DNA from 3 places in the Citrobacter sp. Cm046 genome. Region 1 is predicted to be linked to each of the others. Evidence: predicted binding sites of a transcription regulator. Region 1 holds the regulator's gene; each other region holds the start of a gene.
What was found. The regulator Fur, encoded in region 1, represses iron uptake genes when iron is present. The targets are predictions, from matches to a motif close to ATAATAATGAGAACNACTATCAA.
Positions count from the first base shown of each region.

Region 1 (3,212 bases):
GCATTCTTGCCCCACGCCTCCCGCAGCCATTCGCGGTTAGATTCAAACCCCCCGGCGGCAAGCACGCAGGACTTAGCCACAATGCGCTCTTTGCCTGCCAGTGCCGCTACGAACTCGCCATTATGCAGTTCTAGCGCCTGGACCGGTGTGTTATAGCGAATTTGCACGCCCAGCTTTTCTGCGCTGCGATAATAGGCATTCACGAGAGCTTTTCCGCCGCCCATAAAGAAGGCGTTAGTGCGCGCCACATGCAAAGCACCGGAAAGAGGGGGTTGAAAATTAACGCCGTGCTGGCGCATCCAGTCGCGACATTGCGAAGAGGTACGTATCACCAACCGCGCCAGTGCTTCGTTGGTATTTCCTTCAGTTACACGCCAGAGATCCTGCCAGAACTCCTCTTCTGGATAGCTCTCTACCAGGACATCCTGTGGGGCATCATGCATACAGCGTAAATTACGCGTGTGTTGGGAATTCCCTCCGCGCCATTCTCGGGGGGCTGCTTCGAGCAGTAATACAGAAGCCCCTTGCTCCCGGGCGGTTAAGGCAGCACATAATGCGGCATTGCCGCCGCCAATCACCAGAACATCAACCATCGTATACTCCATTACCATTTAACTAATTGTTAAATTTGTAATTAAAATGTATACGTGTAAGTTGTGTGGGCGCTACGCTGTGATGCTAAATAGCCCTTTAGTTATTGTAAAGAATTGCGCCTGGCCAGCTTCCTGCTTCCACCAGTTGACACATCACTTTGGTCAGTATCACGCGGGCAGCGAGACCTGCGGGGGTAAGTTCATCATCAGAAAGGCTGACAAGAAAATTAGGGCGGCTAAGTATTGGATTATGGACGCCGATCACTCTTAGCGTCTCTTTATCGAGATGCGAAATCGCCGCGCCGGGTTGTAATGTGGCACCGATTCCACTGCGAACGGCGCTCATCAACAGCGTCAGACCATCAATTTCTGTAGTGATCTCAATGTTCAGAGCATGTTCCTGGCAGATAGCATCCAGTCTGCCGCGCAGGCCGTGACCCGGGCTTGGCATTATCAATGGAATATTAACCAGCTGGGCAGGGGCGATATTGTCATCCGTAATATCATCCAGTAAAGCATGGGTGCCAATCAAAAATAGCCGTTCTTCGAGAATCGGTCTGGCGCTCCAGCGCAGGATTTTTTCCTTTTGAAACACCACTGCTAAATCAATTTGGCGGGTATTAATCATCCGCTCCAGGTTACCGGAGAGGCTTTCCACCACATGCAGGCGGACATCTGCATAGTTTTCCCGCATTGCATTAATGAAAGGCACACCGAGCACGGATGCGGTACTGGGAGCCATTCCGACGCTGACGTGACCGGAAAGCCGGGCCTCTCGAGCCGCGAGGATCGCATCGTCTGCGTGACGTAATGCCAGTTGTGCCTGGGAGTAAAAAGCCAGTCCGGCGCTGGTGGGCGTCACGCCACGAGAGGTTCGTTGCAGCAGGCGAATAGCGAGTTCGTTTTCCAGCCGGGTCATTTGCTGGCTGAGAGCCGAAACACCAATATTGAGATCGAGCGCCGCGCTGCCCATACTGCCGGTTTCTACAATACGAACATAATAGCGTAGCTGGCGAAGCTCCATTTCGGCTCTCCGATGAGGTAGGGTGAATTTTACATTAAAGCTGCATTGACTCGAAAGGAAGAGGCCCCCGGCCAGGTTTAGCTTATAAAAAAAGCCAACCGCAGGGTTGGCTTTTCAGAAAACATCATATTATTTGGCGTCGTGCGCATGCTCATCTTCGCGGCAATCGCCTTCAGCGCAGTGACCGTACAGATAGAGGCTATGGTTGGTTAAGCGAATACCATGTTTAGCCGCAATCTCACGCTGACGCGCTTCGATGGAATCATCGCTAAATTCGACCACTTTGCCACAGTCGAGGCAAATCAGGTGATCGTGATGATGCTGTTGGGTTAATTCGAAGACGGATTTGCCACCTTCAAAATTATGGCGGGTTACGATACCGGCATCATCAAATTGGTTCAGCACGCGATACACGGTCGCCAGACCAATCTCTTCACCCATGTCTATCAGGCGTTTGTATAAGTCTTCCGCACTGACGTGATGGTTATCCGGTTCCTGAAGAACTTCCAGAATTTTTAAACGAGGAAGCGTTACTTTCAGGCCAGCCTTCTTTAATGCGGTATTATTGTCAGTCATGCGGAATCTGTCCTGTAGCTAAGCGGTTCACTTCATTAACAGAAGTGACAGAAATTGCACTTGAGATAATGCGTATCATTATAGAACTGCCATGTCTAAATGAAAACAGCAAGTCTCTGGCAAATATTGTTAATCAAAACGTGGTATCGCCGACAAACACTCTGTGCAATACCCGATTGGCATCCAGCCATTGTACAGGGTCAGGCGAGAAAGTTACAAATTTGTAGCAATTATTTTGATTGGTTTTATCTATTGATGCGGCGTAGATACGTTTCTACGCCGCATGAAATCAGGCGTTAATGATTTCGTCGAGATGCAGTTCTTCAGAAATCTGTTTAACCCATTTTTCTACGCGTTCAGCGGTCAGCTCAGGCTGGCGATCTTCATCAATAGCCAGACCGACAAAGTGGTCATCATCAGCCAGGCCTTTAGACGCTTCAAAGTGATAACCCGCCGTTGGCCAGTGACCGACGATGGTTGCGCCGCGTGGTTCGATGATGTCGCGGATGGTACCTAACGCATCACAGAAATATTCTGCGTAGTCTTCCTGGTCGCCGCAGCCAAACAGCGCAACCAGTTTACCGTTAAAATCAATGTCTTCGAGAGTAGGGAAGAAGTCGTCCCAGTCACACTGCGCTTCACCGTAATACCAGGTTGGGATACCGAGCAGAAGAATGTCATACCCTTCCAGGTCTTCTTTGCTGCTTTTTGCAATGTCATGTACATCGGCAATGTCTTTACCAAGCTGTTTTTGAATCATTTTTGCGATGTTTTCGGTGTTACCGGTGTCGCTGCCGAAAAAGATGCCAGTGATTGCCATGAGTAAAATAACCTCTTGAAACTTATTGAAATGGTGGTGGCGCAATGCCCACGGATAAGGGCAATCATAGCAGAACAGTCAGGCATGCGGAAACAGCAAACACGCGGGACTGCACTCTGTGCTACACGATTTATGATTTAGAGCAGAAATTCAGACTATGCCTGACCACGCAACGTGGTGAGTTGGTTCATCAGCATCT
Region 1 covers NZ_JAOWGP010000027.1:16,408-19,619, forward strand. Annotated here, with positions in the region: gene tcuA (FAD-dependent tricarballylate dehydrogenase TcuA) at 1-593, opposite strand, end outside; gene tcuR (tricarballylate utilization LysR family transcriptional regulator TcuR) at 691-1,617, opposite strand; gene fur (ferric iron uptake transcriptional regulator) at 1,747-2,193, opposite strand; gene OGX98_RS01165 (ryhB-regulated fur leader peptide) at 2,186-2,272, opposite strand; gene fldA (flavodoxin FldA) at 2,483-3,013, opposite strand; gene ybfE (LexA regulated protein) at 3,169-3,212, opposite strand, start outside.

Region 2 (3,212 bases), on a different contig from region 1:
CATGAGGAACAGGCAGCGGCGCGTATTGCCGAGTTTGATAAACAACTGCTGGCGGTCAAACAGCGTATTACCCTGCCGCCGCAGCCTGTTAGCGCACTGGTGTATACCGCTGCCGCGCATAGCGCCAATCTGTGGACACCAGAGTCTGCGCAGGGCAAGCTGATGGAACAATTGGGATTCACGCTGGCACCACTGCCTGCCGGACTGCACACCAGCCAGAGCCAGGGTAAACGTCACGATATCATCCAGCTTGGTGGTGAAAACCTGGCGACAGGTCTGAACGGTGAAGCGCTGTTTCTGTTTGCGGGAGACAGCAAAGACGCTGACGCCATTTACGCGAATCCCCTGCTTGCACACCTGCCTGCAGTGCAAAATAAACGCGTTTACGCGCTGGGAACCGAAACGTTCCGTCTGGATTACTACAGCGCCACACTGTTACTACAACGTCTCGCTGCACTGTTTAGTTAAGTCGAAGCCGCTTTACATCATTGCCGGGTGAAGGCTTTGCCTTACCCGGCTTAGGGCACAGGTCAGATAAACCCTCAGGCGATATCGGGTTCTGGCGGTGCCTGACGGAATCGACGTAGTTCCCCCAGTAACAGCAGCAATAACAGGCCAACAATTACCAGACCAAATCCACTGGCGCTCGCCGATGCTACCGGCGTCATCATCGCGCCCAGGCCGCCTAACAGCGCCGCACCAATGGCATCTCCGGTCACATTTTGCGCGGTCCACAAACCGTTAATTCTCCCGAGCATCGCTTCCGGCGTCTGCGTCTGTAACATCGTGTACTGCAACAGAGAACTGACCGCACTCAGCCAGCCGAACAGCGCGAGGCAGATAACGCCCAGCGCCCAGACCGGCATCAACGCAAACAATCCGATGGCGAAGAAAGAGGCCACAGTAGAGGCCAGCATGATTAAACCAGGGCGAACGCTGTGCGCCAGTTGCCCACTGGTCAATGCCCCCACTGCGGCACCCAGCGGAATGGCGGCATACAGCAGACCAATCTGTGCTGCAGACATCTGCCAGCCGATGGCCAGCGCGGGGTAAAGGACACGCACCGCACTGGCCATCGTCAGAAGGCCGCCAAGCAACGCAATGCCGCCGATCAGCGGGCTGGCGAGCAGAAAGCGAAACGCCGCCAGCAGCGATTTGAGCGGGTGTTCACGTGGTTGCGGTGGCGGTGGCAATGCAGGAAGACTGAGCAGCGGTAGCAAGGTAATAAAGGTTCCCGCGGCTGCCAAACCATAGTTCCACTCAACGCCGCCGGTGGCGAGTAATACCCCGCCAATCATCGGTGAAATAACCGACCCGAGACGTACCGTCAGCATGGTAATCGCCCCGGCCTGCATCAGATTTTCACGCCCAACCAGCGCTGGAGTCGCCGCCAGCAGCGCCGTCACACCCAGCGAGGCAAAAAAACCGTCCCATAAGCCCAGAATATAAATAGCCAGCAGTGAAGGCTCCGGGAGTAGCGCATTCAGGCACAGACCAATAAACCCGATACCACAGGTTCCGCGTGCCAGCAGGATCACCTTTTTGCGCTCATAACGATCGGCCAGTACACCACCAACCATCAGACCAATAAACATTGCGCTACCGGTTAACGTCACCGACAGACCGACCTGCCAGGTAGACTGGGTCATCATCTGGATCTGTACCGGAACCGCGACACCGAGTAGCCCCAGAGAGACGATGGAAATAAAACGGGCAAGGAAGACTGCGCGAAATGCAGGATGAGTCTTTAACAGGCTGAGATTCAGCAGCCAGGGTTTTCTATTCATTACAAAGCCTTAAGATACATGCTCTCATTGAGGTCGCAGCCTGAAGAATGAGGTGCATACCTGTTTTTTTAAATATCCATTCTGTGGCTGCACATGCTAACATACCCAAATAAGATCGATAACGATAATTACTATCATTATCAGGGAAGTTGATATGTCATGCTCTGTTTCCGTGACACGCGCCTTTGCCGTGCCCGGACTATTGTTATTACTTGTTCTCTCCACCGCATTAAGTCTGGTTATTGGCGCCAGGTCGATACCCGCGTCTGCGGTTCTGGATGCGCTGACCGGCACCTGTCAAAGTGCTGATTGCACCATCGTGCTGGATGCGCGACTTCCGCGCACGCTGGCAGGACTCCTTGCAGGCGGTGCGCTGGGATTGGCTGGCGCATTAATGCAGACGCTCACACGTAACCCACTTGCCGATCCAGGCATTCTCGGTGTCAATTCCGGGGCCAGCTTTGCCATTGTGCTGGGTGCATCGCTGTTCGGTTTTTCCTCCCCGCAAGAGCAGTTGTTGATGGCCTTTTCCGGAGCGCTGGCCGCATCGCTGATTGTGGCATTTACCGGCAGTCAGGGTGGAGGACAGTTAAGCCCGGTGCGTCTGACGCTGGCAGGTGTCGCGCTGGGGGCAGTGCTGGAGGGATTATCCAGCGGTATCGCCCTGCTCAACCCGGACGTCTATGATCAGCTGCGTTTCTGGCAAGCGGGATCGCTGGATATTCGTAGCCTGCAAACGTTGAAAGTGGTGCTGGCTCCAGTGCTTATTGCCGGTGCTGTCGCGTTGTTTCTGAGCCGTTCCCTGAACAGCCTGAGCCTGGGAAGCGACACCGCTACCGCGCTGGGTAGCAAAGTCGCCCGCACCCAACTTATTGGTCTGTTGGTGATTACCGTACTGTGCGGTAGCGCAACCGCTATTGTCGGTCCTATCGCCTTTATCGGCCTGATGATGCCACATATGGCACGCTGGCTGGTGGGAGCCGATCATCGCTGGTCGCTACCAGTGACCCTACTCGCAACCCCCTCTTTGCTGCTGATTGCCGATATCATCGGTCGTCTGATTGTCCCCGGCGAATTGCGCGTCTCCGTAGTCAGCGCGTTTATCGGCGCACCGGTACTGATCTTCCTGGTTCGGCGTAAACAACGCGGAGGTGGTGCATGATGCATTTTCCCCGCAGATTGCTTATCAGTTGTCTGCTGCTCATTGTAGGCTGCCTCGCCGTCGGCTTGTGGAGCCTGCGTAGCGGCGTCGTAACGCTGGAAACCCAACAGATTATTGCCGCTCTGCTGGGCGATGCGCCGCGCAGCATTACACTGGTTGTGACCGAATGGCGTTTACCGCGCGTATTGATGGCGCTGTTGATTGGTGCGGCCCTGGGCATTAGCGGCGCGATATTCCAGTCGCTGATGCGTAACCCACTGGGC
Region 2 covers NZ_JAOWGP010000036.1:407,318-410,529, reverse strand. Annotated here, with positions in the region: gene fepB (Fe2+-enterobactin ABC transporter substrate-binding protein) at 1-468, shown strand, start outside; gene entS (enterobactin transporter EntS) at 543-1,787, opposite strand; gene fepD (Fe(3+)-siderophore ABC transporter permease) at 1,942-2,949, shown strand; gene fepG (iron-enterobactin ABC transporter permease) at 2,946-3,212, shown strand, end outside.
Region 2: the regulator Fur is predicted to act here: its motif matches at 1,909-1,931, upstream of fepD (Fe(3+)-siderophore ABC transporter permease).

Region 3 (3,212 bases), on a different contig from region 1:
TATGTCCATCTGCGGCAATGTTACTCGATTCGGGCAAATCCTGCGGCTAAATCCACAATCAGATCATCAACATTCTCTAAACCGATGTGTAAACGAATGAGTGTCCCGCTGAAGTCCACTTCTCCTTCCGGACGGATTGCCGCAATGTGTTCAGGTTGATTCGCCAGAATCAGTGATTCAAACCCCCCCCAGGAGTAAGCCATGCTGAACAGGCTAAAGTGGTCAAGATATGCCGCCAGCTCTTCATTATTCAGTTTTTTATTCAACACGAATGAGAACAGTCCACTGCTGCCCGTGAAATCACGTTTCCAGAATTCGTGGCCTTTGCTGCCCGGTAGCGCAGGGTGATTTACGCGGGCAACCTGCGGATGGCTTGCCAGCCACTCGGCAACTTTTAAACTGCTTTCATGATGTTGGCGCAGGCGAACGCCCAGGGTACGTAATCCACGGCTGGTCATATAGGCGGTATCTGCATCCAGCATTTGTCCCATCAGATAAGCGTTCTCGCGCAGTTGATCCCAGCAACGGGAATTTGCCACCGCCGTACCGACCATCGCATCGGAATGGCCAATCAGGTATTTGGTGCCAGCCTGAATCGAGATATCGATACCAAAATCCAATGCTTTGAACAGTACTCCGGCAGCCCAGGTGTTATCGATCATAATGATTGCGTCAGGTGCAGCGCTTCTGACCGCGGCAACGATGGCTGGAACATCATGCACCTCCATCGTGACTGAGCCGGGTGACTCCAGAAATACGACTTTGGTGTTCGGCCGGATGTGTTTCACAATATCGGCGCCCACCAGCGGATCGAACCAGCCGGTTGTGACGCCGAGCTTGCCGAGAATTTTGGTGCAGAAATCCTGGCTTGGTTCATAGGCCGTGTTCGTCATCAGCACATGGTCGCCTTGTTCAACAAAGGCCAGAATTGTGTTGGCGACGGCTGCTGCACCGCATGGGAAAAGGGCACATCCCGCACCGCCTTCCAGTTCACACATTGCTTCCTGTAGTGAAAAATGTGTCAGCGTTCCGCGACGACCATAGAAAAGAGCGCCGTTAGCACGGTTGTGCGTAGCCTGTTTTTTTGCCTCAACGGACTCAAACACCAGCGAAGAAGCGCGCTGGATCACGCTATTAACTGAGCCCAGCGTGTACTTTTTACTGCGCCCTGCCTGAACAAGTTTGGTCTCAAGATGCTTGTCTGCCATGTTTTAATACCTGTTTTTATACGTCTGGATGTCTAAACTAGCATGGATCCAGCATCATGCACCCTGCACGGCGGTCATAAAGTAGAAAATAATCTCAAAATGATTCTGGTGACTTTTTTACTGCGTAAGCGCAAGGAAAAGAAACCAAAGGTGCGGCACTATGTAAATAGTAATGAGAACGACTATCAATTCGACGTCGTTTTGATATGATTACGCTCAGATTTTGTGATTTGCGTCCTGGAGATACAGAGTGGGTAATAATTTGATGCAGACGGACCTTTCCGTCTGGGGTATGTATCAGCACGCCGATATCGTGGTTAAGTGCGTGATGATTGGGCTGATTTTGGCATCAGTGGTCACCTGGGCTATCTTCTTTAGCAAGAGCCTTGAGTTCTTTACACAGAAGCGCCGCCTTAAGCGTGAACAGCAAATGCTGGCTGAAGCCCGCTCTTTAGATCAGGCAAGTGAGATTGCCGCTGGATTTGATACCAAAAGCCTGGGCTCACTGCTAATTAACGAAGCACAGAACGAGCTGGAACTGTCAGAAGGCAGTGATGACAACGAAGGGATCAAAGAGCGTACCGGATTCCGCCTTGAGCGTCGTGTCGCCGCAGTCGGCCGTCAGATGGGCCGCGGTAATGGATACCTGGCGACCATCGGGGCCATTTCTCCATTTGTGGGGCTATTCGGTACGGTATGGGGCATCATGAATAGCTTCATCGGTATTGCTCAAACTCAAACGACTAACCTGGCCGTTGTTGCACCGGGTATTGCAGAAGCTCTGCTAGCGACTGCAATTGGTCTGGTAGCGGCAATTCCTGCAGTTGTTATCTACAACATCTTCGCACGTCAGATAGGCAGCTACAAAGCTATGCTGGGTGATGTCGCGGCACAGGTGTTGTTGCTGCAAAGTCGCGATCTGGACCTGAGCGCAAGTGCTGCTGCTCATCCGGTACGTGCTGCGCAGAAATTACGTGTAGGATAATGTTCCATGGCAATGAGCTTTAATGAAAACCTGGACGATAACGGTGAAATGCACGAAATAAACGTGACGCCGTTTATCGACGTGATGTTGGTTTTGTTGATCATTTTTATGGTGGCAGCGCCATTGGCAACTGTGGATGTGAAGGTGAATCTCCCTGCATCCACCAGTACGCCGCAACCGCGTCCGGAGAAACCGGTTTACCTGTCAGTGAAAGCCGATAACACCATGTTCATCGGTAACGAGCAGGTGACGGATGAAACCATGATTAGCGAGCTGAACGCGCTGACGGAAGGGAAGAAAGATACCACTATCTTCTTCCGTGCTGATAAGACCGTCGACTATGAAACCATGATGAAAGTAATGGATACGCTGCACCAGGCAGGGTTCCTGAAGATTGGTTTGGTTGGTGAAGAGGTTGTGAAAGCAAAATAACCTCTTTGTTGCCGGGTGATGCTGTTAGCCTTACCCGGCCTTCCACTTCCGCGTTTTCTTCCCCCGTTATCACCTTGGACTATCTGTCTTCGTCCAATGCGACTGTAGTGATTCTGGTCGCTTCGTAGTTCCCCTCTGACAGCTTGCGTGTCAGGCGTAATGTGGCTGTTTCGCGAGCGAGTATATGTTGATATGTGCTTTCCAGGCGTGCCAAGATTTTGTCGCGCAACTCTGGTTGCCGGGCAATGATGGCTTCAATAGCAGCCCCGTAGATCTCTTCTTTAGCCTGCAGGGCATAGATTTCACGGCGATTTTGCCATTTCATACGTACCAGCGCTGCGGGTATTGAGACCATATCCTGAGCTACGCTTTCCAGCGTCGCGTTCTTATTGGCAATTAACACCGCCAGATTTTGCTTTAAGACAAACTCATCACTTTTATGGTTATCTAAAGCTAAATAAACATTATTATCCTCAACATCTTTCATCTTATTTTTCTACCAGAGAATAAAAAATGGGGGCGTCGGTTTCACGAGTAATTAAATTAAGCCAAATTTTATTGCCATGTTCATTTATCATGTTCGTTTT
Region 3 covers NZ_JAOWGP010000040.1:211,818-215,029, reverse strand. Annotated here, with positions in the region: gene metC (cystathionine beta-lyase) at 21-1,208, opposite strand; gene exbB (tol-pal system-associated acyl-CoA thioesterase) at 1,459-2,193, shown strand; gene exbD (TonB system transport protein ExbD) at 2,200-2,625, shown strand; gene OGX98_RS13065 (hypothetical protein) at 2,705-3,112, opposite strand; gene OGX98_RS13060 (hypothetical protein) at 3,114-3,212, opposite strand, start outside.
Region 3: the regulator Fur is predicted to act here: its motif matches at 1,375-1,397, upstream of exbB (tol-pal system-associated acyl-CoA thioesterase).